One region of the Rhizobium sp. BK098 genome, then DNA from elsewhere that is predicted to be linked to it. Evidence: riboswitches for the same ligand, from Rfam matches in the RefSeq annotation. Region 1 holds a riboswitch; the other holds the start of a gene.
What was found. A riboswitch is a leader RNA that binds a small molecule or an ion and turns the genes downstream of it on or off. The one in region 1 is predicted to bind FMN.
Positions count from the first base shown of each region.

Region 1 (7,126 bases):
TCGTCGACGGCGGCTTCTGCTGCTGGTGATGCCATGCGAAAGCTGATTGCGGGCAATTGGAAAATGAACGGTCTCGTTTCCTCCCTGGCAGAGATCGAGGCGCTGAAGGGGCTAACGGGTAGTGCGGCCTGCGATATCGTCGTCTGCCCGCCCTTTACGCTGATTGACCGCGCTGTTCGGCAGGCCGTTGGCTCGCCCCTTTCGGTCGGAGCGCAGGATTGCCACGCGCAGGCGAACGGAGCCTTCACTGGCGATGTTTCTGCCGAAATGCTCGCCGACAGCGGCGCGCGCTACATTATCCTCGGGCATTCCGAGCGTCGTGTCTCTCACGGCGAGGATGACGAGATTGTGCTTGCAAAGGTAAGAGCCGCCCATCGCGCTGGTCTGACGACCATCGTCTGCATCGGCGAGACGCGCCACGAGCGCGACGAAGGGCGGGCAATCGAAGTGGTAAACGAGCAATTGGCGGGGTCCGTCCCGGGTGAAACCGACAGCCGCAACCTCGTCATCGCCTACGAACCCGTCTGGGCGATCGGGACCGGTCTGGTGCCGACGCATGAACAGATCGAAGAGGTCCATGCCACCATTCGCAAGGGGCTCGAGCAGCGTTTCGGACACGATGGCGGTGCCGTTAGGATCCTCTATGGCGGCTCCGTCAAAGGCGTCAATGCTGCGGCGATTTTCGGATTGCGCAATGTGGATGGCGCTCTGGTCGGCGGCGCCTCGTTGAATGCGTCGGACTTCGCCGAGATTGTTCTGGCAGCCACGTGAATTTGAGCGGGCACTCCGGTTGAGGAGCGCGTACAGCCGCATCCTGGAAGGAAAAGAGAATGCAACGCTTCGAAAACAAGACGGTGGTCATAACCGGCGCAAGCCGTGGCATCGGTGCCGCGATTGCCAAACGCTTTGCCTGCGAGGGCGCGAACCTCGTTGTCTCTGCCAACGAAGACAGCGTTCATGCAGTTGCCGAGCAGATCAAGGCAGACGGCGGCAAGGCGATCCCCTTCGTCGGCGACGTTACCGACAAGTCAAGCGTCATCGCGCTCTATGACGCAGCGGAACAGGCCTTTGGCACAGTAGACGTTTCCATCCAGAACGCCGGTGTCATCACCATCGCCAAGATCGAGGACATGACCGAAGGGGAGTGGGACAAGGTAATGGCCGTCAACACGAAGGGCGTATTTCTCTGCGCCCAGGAAGCGATCGCCCGGATGCGCAAGCATGGTCGCGGTGGCCGCATCATCAATACAGCGTCCGGGCAGGCTCGCGCCGGCTTCATCTATACGCCGCACTATGCCGCATCAAAAATGGGCGTCGTCGGCATCACCCAGAGCCTCGCCAAGGAAGTTGCCACGCAGAAAATCACTGTCAACGCTTTCTGCCCAGGCATCATCGAAACCGACATGTGGGCCTATAACGACCAGGCTTGGGGCAAGCTGCTCGGCAACTACGGCCCCGGCGAACTGATGAAAGAATGGGTCGAAGGCATTCCGATGAAGCGCGCAGGCTCCGGCGAAGACGTGGCCGGCCTCGTGACCTTCCTTGCGAGCGACGATGCTGCCTATATTACCGGCCAGACCATTAACGTCGACGGCGGACTGATCATGTCGTAATTCACTATTCCAGAACGGTGTGTTCGATCGCATCGCAAGGTTCGGAAGTTGGAAGGTGGCGTGGCCCTCTTGCAAAGATGAGGTCCGGTCCCTTATGTTAGATTTGTTCTCAGGGCGGGGTGCAATTCCCCACCGGCGGTATCGGGGAAACCCGGAGCCCGCGAGCGCTTCCGCGAACGGAAGGTCAGCAGATCCGGTGAGAGGCCGGGGCCGACGGTATAGTCCGGATGGAAGAGAGCATGCAGCGGGCGTCGCGGGTTGCGACGTTCCTACGCCTGTTCGCCCAAGGGATATTTGTGGCCGTCATTGGTCATGCGGCCGCTAAAGCGGTTAACCCTTGAAAGGCATTGAAATGGCAATTTCCCGAATTGAAGATGCGATCGCCGCGATCGGCCGTGGTGAAATCGTGGTTGTGGTCGATGACCGCGACAGAGAAAATGAAGGGGATCTGCTCGTCGCATCGGAATTGATCACGCCGGAGGCCATCGCGTTCATGATGAACCATGCGCGCGGTCTGATCTGCGTGCCGATGGAAGGCGAGCGGCTGGACGAACTCGACATTCCCTTGATGGTGCCTAACAACACCGAGATGCTGAAGACCGCTTTCACCGTTTCGGTCGACTATATCCCTGAGACGACAACGGGCATCTCGGCGGCTGACCGCGCTGCGACCGTCCGCGCCTTGGTGACGAAGGGTGCGCGTCCTGAGGACTTCGCCCGACCCGGCCATATCTTCCCGTTGCGCGCTCATCCCGAAGGTGTACTCGGAAGGCCGGGGCACACTGAGGCTGCTGTCGATCTTGCCCGGCTTGCTGGCCTTTCCGCGTCCGGAGTCATCTGCGAGGTCGCTAAAGACGATGGTACCATGGCGCGCCTTCCCGACCTTGAAGTGTTCGCCGAGCGGCATGGCCTCCATCTTATCACCATTGAGGATCTGATCGCTTACCGTGATCGCGATGCAGAGACGAAGATCAGGGCAGCGTAAAGTCTCAAACAGTCGCCGGCGGTGGCAACGCAGCGCTACTGCAATCCGGTGCGCTCTGCCTCTTATGCGCTTAAGCGCAGTGCTAATAATGTGATCGCTCGACACAGTGCACGGATAGCAACGCCTCCGTGCATCTTCCCCTCCATCGCGGCAGCCGGCATTTTCGCGGGCCAGCCGGTGTTCTGGAGCTTGCCGTCGCGCTTCCTGCAGGGAAAGGGGCTGCCGCGGGTCTTGCTGCTATCAATTCGGTCGGCAATCTCGGCGGCTTCATCGTCTAGAATGTCGTGCCCTGGATCAAGGATGCGACGGGCAGCACGATCGCATCGATGTTCTTCCTGGCTGCCTGCCTTGTGATCGCGGTGCTGCTGGTTCTTGTGATCGGGCGCATAGTGCCGCGCATACCGCGTCCGGAAGATCTCGGCAATTCAGGCGCAGCACGCGTGAAATGATTGCGCTCATACTTTTAAAGGCATCGACCAAAGAGGGGCGCCCCAATGGCCGCCCCGATTTTTCAGGTGACGCTGATGTCAAGCTCACGCAAAGGCATACGAACCATCCGGACGCTTCGGCACGCGCCGCTGCCAATGAATATAGCCTTCCTCTTCCATGGCCTTCTCATCCATGTCGACGCCCCAGCCGGGCCGGTCCGGCCTCAGCTCGAGATAGCCGTCCTTCGGCAGATAGGGATCGACGACATAGCGGGTCTCCCCTTGCCGCTGCTCGACCTCGTTGCCGCCATAGACATAGGCTTGGCCTTTCGGCAGCCGGTATTCGAGGATCTTGAAGTTCTGCGCGGCGGCGGAGAAGTGCACATTGACGGCGGTCGCGAGCGGCCCCATCGGGTTGTGTGGAGCGACGCCGACGAAATGCGCTTCGGCGATCGTCGCGATGCGCCGCATCTCGCTGATGCCGCCGACCACGCAGATATCCGGCTGGATGAGGTCGGCGCCCTTGACCTGCAGCAGACGCAGGAACTCGTTGCGGTTATAGAGGGACTCGCCGGTCGCGAGCACACAATTGAGGCCCTGTTTCAGTTCGCCCCACATCTCGATGTTTTCCGGACGCAGCGGCTCCTCGTAGAAGAGCGGGTCATAGGGCGCCAGCGCATTGCCAAGCTGGCGGGCGGCGATCGGCTCGAAGATCTTGGCATGGGCGTCGAAGGCGATCTCATAATCGTCGCGCACGGTCTCGCGCAGCGAGCGAAAATAGTCAGCCGATGCCTTCACGACATTGCCCCAGCGATGGGCGTGCATGTCGATGCGCCAAGGGCTGAGCTTGAAGGCGGTAAAACCCCATTCGGCGTTCAGTCGATCGAGCTCGTCGCGGGCCGCCGGCGCGTCCGGCGCGGTGTAAACGCCGGCATAGACCTTGATGCGATCGCGCACCGCACCGCCGAGCAGCTTGTAGACCGGGACATTGAGAGCCTTTGCCGAGAGATCCCAAAGGCAATGGTCGAGCGCGGAGATCGCCGAAAGGCCAAGCGCGCCCGGCGGGAAGCGGCTCTGCTGGATCAAGAGGTTGATGAGATAGTCGATGCGGCTCGGATCCTGGCCGCCGATGAAGCCATAGAGATAGTCGAGGATCGGCGGCAGCGCCAAATCCGGGCCGTGATTGTAGCACTCGCCCCAGCCGGTCAATCCGTCGTCGGTGTCCAGCGCCACGATGACGCGCGGGCGATCCTTGTCGCGGGTCATGAATACCCGCATGCGGTCGATCTTCATCTTACTTCCTTCTATCGGTGGTTATAAATGCGGCATGGGAGGTGCCGCAGGTGGGGAGATCCTTGCCGTGCTGCGGCGAAATCCGAGCGCGGCAAATAAGCGTTCCGGCCTGGTTGAATAAGGCCATCACGCAGCGCTTCCGTTCTTCACGGTTTCCGGCTCGACATAGCGAAAGCGTCGCGAGCGATCGCGATCGCGAGGGTCGGGGCGCGGGATCGCCGAAATCAGTGCTTGCGTATAGGCGTGGTCGGGTGAATTGCAGACCTTGTCGGCGTCGCCAACCTCGACCAGGCGCCCCTTGTACATGACGCCGACACGGTCGCACATGTAGCGGATGACGCCGATATCATGGCTGATGAAGATATAGGCGAGGCCAAGCTCGTCCTGCAGGCGCATCAGAAGATCGAGCACCTGTGAGCGCACGGAGACATCGAGAGCCGATGTCGCCTCGTCAGCGACGATCACGCGCGGATTAAGCGTGATGGCGCGGGCAATGCCGATGCGCTGGCGCTGGCCGCCGGAGAAGGCATGAGGATAGCGCTCGCGCGCCCTTGGATCGAGCCCGACCTGCTCCATCATATGGCAGACGCGCTCGTCGAGCGCGCGGCCCTTGGCAATGCCGTTGACGAGCAATGGCTCGCCGATGATCTGCGAGACGGTCATGCGCGGATTGAGCGAGCCGAACGGGTCCTGAAACACCATGCGCAATTCGCGGCGTGCTGCCGCAAGGGACGGCCCCTTTGCGCTTGCCAAGTCGGTGATATCGCCATCGGCGCGGCGATAGAGGATTTCGCCTGCACTCGGATCGATAAGGCGCATGATCGAGCGACCCATTGTCGTTTTGCCGGACCCGCTCTCGCCGACGATGCCGAGCGTCTCGCGCGGCAAGAGCGAGATCGAGACATCATCGAGGGCGCGGACCTCGCCGAAGGCCATCGAGACATTGCGCAATTCGAGGATCGGCGCCGCGCCTTTATCGAGCGGCGGTCGCGCCAGACGGATTTCCGCCTTCCTTTCGAGCTTCAGCACGGAACCGATCAACATGCGAGTATAGTCGTCTTTCGGAGCATGGAAGATCTGCTCGACCGGACCATGTTCCTTGACCACGCCATTGTGCATGACGAGCACGTCGTCGGCGATCTGTGCGACCACACCCATGTCGTGGGTGATGAACAGCACCGCCATGCCGGTGGCCTTCTGCAGCCGGGCAATGAGATCGAGGATTTCGGCTTGTGTCGTCACGTCGAGCGCCGTTGTCGGTTCGTCGGCGATCAGCAGCTGCGGCTTGCAGGCGAGCGCCATGGCGATCATGGCGCGCTGGCGCATGCCGCCCGAATATTGAAAGGCGTAGCGGTCTATGGCTTTTTCCGGAAAGGGGATTTCCACCTGCTTTAGAAGCGAGATCGCCTCGGCGCGTGCTTCCGCCTTGCTCATGCGCGTGTGAAGACGCAGCGCCTCCATGATCTGGTCGCCGACCGTGTGGACCGGCGAGAGCGAGGTCATCGGCTCCTGGAAGATCATGGCGATATCGCGCCCGCGGATGGATCTGATCTGCCGCCCGCGCGGATTGAGCTTGGCGAGATCGACCGAACTGCCGCCGGTGCCGTTGAGAATGATCGAGCCGCCGGTGATGCTGCCGGGGGCGTCGACGATCTGCAGGATAGAGCGCGCGGTGACCGATTTGCCGGATCCGCTCTCCCCGACGACGCAGAGTGTCTTTCCCGGCTCGATGGCGAAGGAGAGATTGTCGACCGCGCGAAAGGTGCCGGTTCGCAACGGGAAGTCGACGGTGAGATTCTTGACCTGCAGCAGCGGGCGAGCGGTGTTCATGGAAACGATATCGGTCATTCCCGCCTCATTTGTTGTAGGGATCGGCCGCGTCGCGCAGGCCGTCGCCGAGAAGGTTCAACGCCATGACGGCGATGACGACGGCGACACCCGGCAGGAAGAGCCACGGTGCCGTTGCGATCGAGCGGATGTTTTGCGCCTCGCGCAGCAGCACCCCCCAGGAGATGGTCGGCGGCTGGAGGCCGAGCCCGAGGAAGGAAAGCGACGTCTCGGCCAGAATCATCGCCGGCACGGCAAGCGTGATGGAAGCGATGATGTGGCTGGCAAAACTCGGCAGCATGTGGCGGAAGATGATGCGCCCCTCGCTGGCGCCATCGAGCCTTGCGGCGGCGACGAATTCTTCCGTCCGCAGCGATAGGAAGCGGCCGCGTACGACGCGGGCAAGCTGAGCCCAGCCGGTCAAGGACAGGATGATCGTGATCATCATATATTGCAGTGCCGCCGGCCAGCCTTGCGGCAGCGCTGCCGCCATGGCGAGCCAGATGGGGATGGTGGGCAGCGACAGTACGAAATCGATCAGGCGCTGGATGAAAAAGTCGAGCTTTCCACCGTAATAGCCCGAAACCCCACCAAGAACGATACCGAGCAGAAGCGAAAAGAAGACGCCGACGAGGCCGATCGACAGCGAAATCTGTGAGCCCTGAACGGTGCGGCTGAAGACGTCGCGCCCGAGTCGGTCTGCGCCGAACAGAAGAAGAGGCGTCGACTTGTCGGAAGATGCCAAGAGATGGATGTTGCTCGTGAAGAGCCCGAGCACGGAATACTCATAGCCTCTCCCGAACAGGCTGATGGAGACGGGCTTCGTCGTATCCTCCTTGAAGATCGGTGCAAGTGTCTCCGGATCGCGGGTTAGCTTCAGCGGATAATAGTGAAGCCCGAGGGAAAAGCAGTTATCCGTGTCAAATAAATGCACCCTTTGCGGCGGGTGGAAGGTTGCGCGCGCGTTTTGCTGATTGGGA
Region 1 is NZ_JACHYY010000022.1:20,353-27,478, forward strand. Features, by position in the region: gene FHT73_RS28215 (SDR family oxidoreductase) at 1-29, shown strand, start outside; gene tpiA (triose-phosphate isomerase) at 34-771, shown strand; gene FHT73_RS28225 (glucose 1-dehydrogenase) at 831-1,613, shown strand; FMN riboswitch at 1,715-1,856, shown strand; gene ribB (3,4-dihydroxy-2-butanone-4-phosphate synthase) at 1,966-2,598, shown strand; partial or broken gene FHT73_RS28235 (MFS transporter) at 2,677-3,047, shown strand; gene FHT73_RS28240 (galactarate dehydratase) at 3,132-4,319, opposite strand; gene FHT73_RS28245 (ABC transporter ATP-binding protein) at 4,446-6,167, opposite strand; gene FHT73_RS28250 (ABC transporter permease) at 6,175-7,126, opposite strand, start outside.

Region 2 (7,126 bases), on a different contig from region 1:
CGTCCGGGTTTCTTCCTTGTGTTCGGCGCTATAGCGCATTGCTGCCCCCATTGAGAGTGATCGCTCTTTATTGCTTGCATAAAGAGTGATCGGTATGTATTGTTAAAGAGTGATCGGTATATATCAATTGCCGCCACAGGTCCAACAAGGAGATGTTCCAATGCCCATTACGCTCACCGTATCCGAAGGATTGCTTTCATCCGAAGCGCAGGCGCAAGCCTTTGCCGGATTGACGGATGCAGTCCTCGATGTTGCCGGCTTGGCCGGGAATGAATTCATGACGGCCAATGTCATCGGATCGATCAATGTGCTTCCGGCCGCACATGTGCTGGCAGCTGGAAAGCCCGTTGCTGCGGCCTTCATCGAACTCAAGCTGCCCGAAATCGCCCTCGCGACCGCCGAAGCCAAGCGTGCTTTCATTGCAAGGGCGACCGATGTCGTTGAGCGGGCGGCCGAAGGACGGATCAAGCGTGAGCATATCTGGTCGAATATAGTCTATGCGCCTGAGGGTGCTTGGGGCATTGCGGGGCAAAGCTACAGCAATGCCGATCTGGTCGGCGCTATTGCGAGCGCCGCAGCGCCTGAGGTCGAAGCTCATCGCGCTTGAGATGAGGTAATTGGCATCAATACCGGGCGGCCGCATGGGCCGCTCGTTCGACAACAAGGGAGGCAGGAAATGCGACTCGCCAATTATCTGTTTTTTACGACGCATTGCGACGAAGCCCTCGCTTTCTATACGGCCTGCGGGCTGGGCCGAGTGACGCTATTGATCCGTCACGGTACGGAGGGGATACCGCTTGCCAACGAAGCGATGCGGGGCAGGGTAATGCACGCTCGCTTTGAGGGGCCAGGCGTCTTGTTCTTCGCCTCTGACAATCATGATGCGGAGCCGATGCGAGGTTCCGCTCATATGCTCATGGTGGATGACCGAGAGAGTACCGACAGGATTTTTGCCCGATTGGCAGAAGGCGGCAACGTGACGACACCACTCGCCGTGCAGCCATGGGGTAGTTATTACGGCAAGCTGACTGATCGGTTCGGCGTGCAATGGATGGTGGACTGCCTGCAATAAGCAGCAACCGATCACGCGTGAGAGATTATCATTATTAGTCCGGTCGTCCGGATGAATTCACATGACTGTCATGAGACTTGGCTATCAAGTGTTCAGTCTACTCCAACAGCGAGAGCATCATGACGAGCGCAGCAACGACTTATGCAACCTGGCACAAGGAACCGCAGGGTGACGCCGCAATGGCAGAATCTCATAGCCCCTATTGGCGGCACTTCATCGAGACGGTGCCGGAGCGGGATTTCTCCTCGAAGACCGTCCTGGATTTCGGCTGCAACCGCGGCGGCTTTTTGCGGCTGCTTTATGCCATGCGGCCGTTCCGACGCGGTATCGGTATCGATATTGCTTCGGAGTCTGTGGCTGCTGCCGTCGAAGCCGCGGGCAACATGCCGCTCCAGTTTCATGTCACGACCGACCTGGCGCCCTTTGCCGACAGCTTCGACGTGGCCTTCAGCTATGAGGTGATCTATCTGCTGCCGCAGCTGAAAGAGCATGCCGAAGGGATGTTCCGGGCCATGCGCAATGGGGGCGTCTACTACGCGGTGACCGGTTGCCACAACGAAATGCCGCTCTGGCCAAAATGGCTTGAGCTTATCGGCAACAATAGCAATGCACCCATGCAGGATCGCGCGCCACAGGACTATATCGAAGCCTTCACGGCGGCAGGCTTCGATGTTTCCGTCAGGCGCTTCGGCTATGATGGTTTTGTGCGTGCCACCAAGGATCGGAAATATTATCCGAGCATTCTCGATGCGTTGAGCTATCCTGCCGAATACAAGCTGCTGTTCCGGTTGGAGAAGCGTATCTGATATGGAGACGATCGACCGAAAGGGCGGCAGCGCGCTCTGGCATCAGATCGGCGAGATCCTGGCGGCTGATATTGCCGCCGGGACTTTTGCCCCGGGGACGAAATTGCCGGCCGAGCCGGAGCTGATGCAGCGTTTCGGCGTCAGCCGTTTTACCGTGCGCCAGGCGCTGGGGCACTTGGAGCAGCGTGGATTGGTCCGCGCCGAACAGGGGCGCGGAACCTTCGTTCATAGGGGCGTGCTCGACTATACGCTGTCGAAGCGCACCCGCTTCCACAAAAATCTGATCGAGCAAGGTTTCGAACCGGGCGGCGAGCTGCTCATTCACGAGATCGTGCCCGCGACCGAACGCGTCGCGGCCTATCTGAAGATCGCAATCGGCGCGCCGGTCATCCATCGTCGCGGCGTTATGACGGCCGACGGCATTCCGGTGGAATTGGGGGATTCCTACTATCCGGCCGAACGTTTTCCCGATTTCGATCATGCTAGATTGCGGCATCCGACAATCTCGGCGGCGCTCGCCAGCTATGGCGTCATCGACTACGAGCGCTTGTCGACGGAGATCGAGGCGCGTATGCCGACGGCCGACGAAGCGCGGATCCTGCGCCAGCCGAAATCCGCGCCGCTGCTGGTGACGCGCAAGGTGGATGCGGATACCGACGGAGTGCCGATCACCTATTCGGAATCGGTCTGGCCGGCCGAGCGCACCACATTCAATCTCGATCTGCGGTGAGAGTGCCGGGGAACCCTTGAGGCTCTCCGCGAGCTTGAATTAGCGGTGGGAAAGGATGTTGACGACTTTGCCAAAAGGGTCGCGGACATAGAAGCGGCGGACACCCCACGGCTCGTCCGTGAGGTCGTACAATATGCCGAAGCCCATGGAGGTGGCACGCTGATAGAGCGTGTCGACATCGTCGACTTCGATGGAAAGGTCGGGGACGAGCGTTCCCGAACCGCCTTCGCTGGCGACGCTGATCTGCGGCACAGTTGCCGCTTCGGAGGCGAAGGTCAGGATCCAGCCGTGATCCATGACGATGTCGAGGCCGAGCAGGTCATGATAGAAAAGACGAGCCGTGTCTGGATCAGCTGCCGGCAGGTTCGGGATGATGCGTAGGACGGTCACTGACTTCCTCCCTGGTGGACATGGAGGCGGGCCTTCGCCGCGCCTCCATCTATGTTGGATCAGACCGTGACTGCGGGGAGCAGTTTGGCGCGCTCCGAAAGGATGTGGCGGCAGGCGCTGGCGACTTCACGGCCCTTGATGATGAAATGTTCCTTGAAGAACTGGATATGCGCTTCCGATTCCTGGAAGTGATGCGGCGTCAGGACCGCCGACAGGATTGGCACACCGGTATCGAGCTGGACGCGCATCATGGCATCGAGAACCGTATTGGCGACGAATTCATGGCGATAGATGCCGCCGTCGACAACGAAAGCGGTGGCGATGATCGCGGAATAACGGCCGTTGCGGGCAAGCGTCTGAGCGTGCAGCGGAATTTCCAGCGCCCCTGGTACGTCGAAGATATCGATCGGCGGTGCGCCTTCGACCGTCTGCCATTCAGCAACGAAGGAATCGACCGAGCGATCGACGATATCGGCGTGCCAACGGGCCCGAATGATCGCAATGCGGCTCGGTTGAGTAGAAATCGAAATGGTCATGAATTGTGCCTTTCAAGGGTTGTTGTCAAATATCCCTTGGGCGAACACGCAACATCGCAGCACCCCTCGCGCGGAGGAGGTACGATCCTGCTTGCTCTCTTCCATCCGGACTATACCGTCGGCTCCGGCATCTCACCGGATCTGCTGACCCTTCCGAAATCCGGAAGGCGCTCGCGGGCTCGAGGAAACTCCCCATACCGCCGGTGGGGAATTGCACCCCGCCCTGAGAACGCGTGGACTATAGATGCTTTGCCTTATGGAAATCAAAGAAAAACGCCGGGGTTTTGGCCCGGCGTCTGCGAATAATTTTCCAAAATGACCCGGCGATGGAGGGCTCTTTCTCAGTCCTGAATGACGAGGAGGTCGGAGGAGGCAAAACGTAACGTCACCTTCTCACCAACACTCGGAGGCATCATGCCCGGGCTGTTGAACATGTCGAAGGAAATCGTGTTGCCGGCGACATTCATGCGGGTGCGGATGACCGAGCCCAGGAAATGTGCCGAGGAGACTTCGCCTGTGAGGGCTGTATCGCCCTTGGCCGATTCCGCCAGCGAACCGGCTTCCGGACGCAGGGCAAGCGATACGGTATCGCCTGGCTTATAGGCGGTCACCGACTGCTTCAGGGTCACGCCCTGATCGCCGATCATGATGCGGTTACTGTCGGGATCGACGACCTTGCCTTCGATCAGATTCAGCGTGCCGACGAAGGAGGCGACGAAACGGGTTGCCGGCTTGTTGTAGATTTCGAACGGCGTGCCGATCTGATCGGCGCGGCCTGCATTCATGACCACGATACGGTCGGAGATGGACAGCGCCTCTTCCTGATCGTGCGTCACGAAGACGGTGGTGATGCCGAGCTGCTGTTGGATGGCGCGGATTTCCTCGCGCAGCGAGATACGGATCTTGGCGTCGAGAGCCGAGAGCGGCTCGTCGAGCAGGAGCACCTGCGGCTTGACGGCGATGGCGCGGGCGAGCGCCACGCGCTGCTGTTGGCCGCCGGACATCTGGTATGGATAGCGGCCTGCGAGATGATCGAGCTTGATGAGAGCCAGCATCTCCTTGACGCGCTTGTCGATGTCGGGCTTCGCCATGCCGGCGACCTTGAGGCCGAAGGCGACGTTGTCATGCACCGTCATGTTCGGAAACAATGCGTAGGCCTGGAAGACCATGCCGATATTGCGCTGGTTCGGTTTCAGCGCCCGCTGGTCCTTGCCATTGATCGACAGGGTGCCGGCGGTCGGCGTTTCGAAACCTGCGATCATGCGCAGCACGGTCGTCTTGCCGCAGCCCGACGGTCCGAGGAAGGAGACGAATTCTCCTTTCTCGATTTGCATATTGAAATCATGGACGACGTGAATGTCGCCGAAGGACTTCTTGATGTGGGTGAGTTCGAGAAAAGCCATGGTGAGAAGCCTTACGCCTTAATCGGAGCGGATTTTGAGAAACGGGAAACGAGCTGCAAGAGGCCCATGCTGAGCCAGGTAACGGCAAGCGCGATGATGGCCAGGGCAGAGGGCTCGTAAGCTCTATTGGCGCCCATGAGCTGCATGTAGGGCCCGAATGCCGGACGGTTGAGCAGCGATGCCATGGTGAATTCGCCCATGACGATCGCAAGGGTGATGAATGCTCCGGAAAGCACACCGCTCATGACATTCGGAAAGATGCATTTGAACATGATGGTTGTCCATTTTGCACCAAGGCTTTCGGCAGCCTCCGTCAGCGTGCCGACATCAATGGTACGCATCGCCGTATCGACCGAACGATACATATAGGGCAGCGACAATACAATGTAGGAGCAGACGAGCAGAATGTTCGTCGTCGAATTATAGCCGGTCAACGGCAGGATCGACGACGAATTATAGAGCCGCAGATAGCCGAAAACGATGACGATGGCCGGAATGACCAACGGCATCAAGGTGATGAATTCCACGACAGGGCGGAGCTGCGGCAACCGCAACCGCACCCAATAGGCCGTGGGCACAACGAGCAGCATACCGAAGATAATGGTCAGAAGCGCCATCAACATCGAGAAACCAAAGGCCGTTATGAAACCGAAATCTGAAAAGACGGAGGCATAGGCGTCAAAGCTGTAAGCGTTGCGCCGCATGCGCAGCGAGAACTCCAGCGTACCGATGAGCGGCACCAGGAAGTAGATGAGGCCGATGGCAACGGCGATCCAGGCGAAGAATTTTTGCAGCTTCATTTCTGCCACCGTTCAGCGCGCATGCGCATCAAGATATAAATGACGTTCGAAATACCCGTAATGACGATCATGCCGAGCGCGAGCGCATAGCCAAGATTGGCATTGTGCAGCACGTCGCCGCGGATCTGCGCATAGAGTACGATGGGAACGATATTCAGCGAGCTGCCGGTAAGTGCAATTGCAGTCGCGATGGCGCCGAACGAATTTGCAAACAGCAGCAGCGTCGTGCCAAGCAGGCTCGGCCAAAGGATCGGCAAGGCAACCATCCGCCAATATTGTCCATTGGTTGCGCCTAGAATGGAGGCAGCTTCTTGCCATTCCTTCTTCATGCCGTCGAGCGCAGGCGTAATGATCAGCACCATCAGCGGAATCTGGAAGTACATGTAGGTAATGGTCAGGCCGAAGAAGCTCAGCAGGTTGAAGCCACTGCCGTAGAGGTTGAAGCCGAAATGAGCGAGCAATATCGTGACCAGACCCTGGCGGCCGAGCGTGGCGATGAACGAGAAGGCCAGCGGCACGCCGGCGAAATTCGATGCGACCCCCGAGAAGGTCAGGAAGGCGTGACGGATCCAAGTGGGAAGCCCGCCAAGGACCAGCGCCCAAGCCAGGTAGAAGCCGATGATCGCGCCACCGAGCGCCGAAGCGACCGAGATTTTGATACTGATCCAATAGGCGCTCATGATCGTCGGCGTGAACAGGTCAGCGATGTTCTTGAGCGTCAGGCTGCCGTCCGGCGTCAGAAAGGCGCCTGCTATCAAATAGATTGTAGGAAGAATTAGGAACAGCAGCGCGAAGATCAGGAAGGGTGCTATTCCCAGCCAATCGATAACCACACGCTTGTTGATCATCGGGGTGGAACTGACCGTTGATGTTGTGGCGATGCTCATGATTGGCCCAATCCGCGGCGTCAGAAAAACGGAAACCTCCCCGCCGAAGCGGGGAGGTCATGTCAGGTCAAATTACTGTACGTTCGAACCGACGACAGAATCCCACTTGGTGGTGATGGCGGTCTTGCCGGCAGCCTGCTCGTCGAGCGTCGGGAAGACTGCCTTTTCATAGGCGGCAGCCGGCGGCAGCTTGTCGAGAAGCTCCTGCGGGACCTTCTTGTTCTTCGCCAGATCGTTGAAGCGGATCGGGTGGCAATAGCCCTTGAGCCAGCCGATCTGGCCTTCGTCGGAATAGAGGAACTCCATCCAGAGCTTGGCAGCATTCGGATGCGGCGCGAAAGCCGAGATTGCCTGGACGTAGACACCTGCGATAACGCCCGAAGCCGGAACGGTGACGTCAACAGGCGGGTTGCCGTTCAGGCTGTCGCGCCAGGAAAGACCGTTGTAATCCCAAGCAACGACGATCGGGGTTGCGCCCTGAGCCAGCGAAGCGGACTTGCCG
Region 2 is NZ_JACHYY010000001.1:488,473-495,598, forward strand. Features, by position in the region: gene FHT73_RS02380 (TetR/AcrR family transcriptional regulator) at 1-39, opposite strand, end outside; gene FHT73_RS02385 (tautomerase family protein) at 161-607, shown strand; gene FHT73_RS02390 (VOC family protein) at 677-1,072, shown strand; gene FHT73_RS02395 (methyltransferase domain-containing protein) at 1,192-1,878, shown strand; gene phnF (phosphonate metabolism transcriptional regulator PhnF) at 1,880-2,608, shown strand; gene FHT73_RS02405 (VOC family protein) at 2,648-2,998, opposite strand; gene FHT73_RS02410 (6,7-dimethyl-8-ribityllumazine synthase) at 3,058-3,534, opposite strand; FMN riboswitch at 3,624-3,769, opposite strand; gene FHT73_RS02415 (ATP-binding cassette domain-containing protein) at 3,876-4,937, opposite strand; gene FHT73_RS02420 (ABC transporter permease) at 4,949-5,737, opposite strand; gene FHT73_RS02425 (ABC transporter permease subunit) at 5,734-6,624, opposite strand; gene FHT73_RS02430 (ABC transporter substrate-binding protein) at 6,697-7,126, opposite strand, start outside.
Region 2: another riboswitch for FMN. It lies ahead of FHT73_RS02410 (6,7-dimethyl-8-ribityllumazine synthase); the one in region 1 lies ahead of ribB (3,4-dihydroxy-2-butanone-4-phosphate synthase).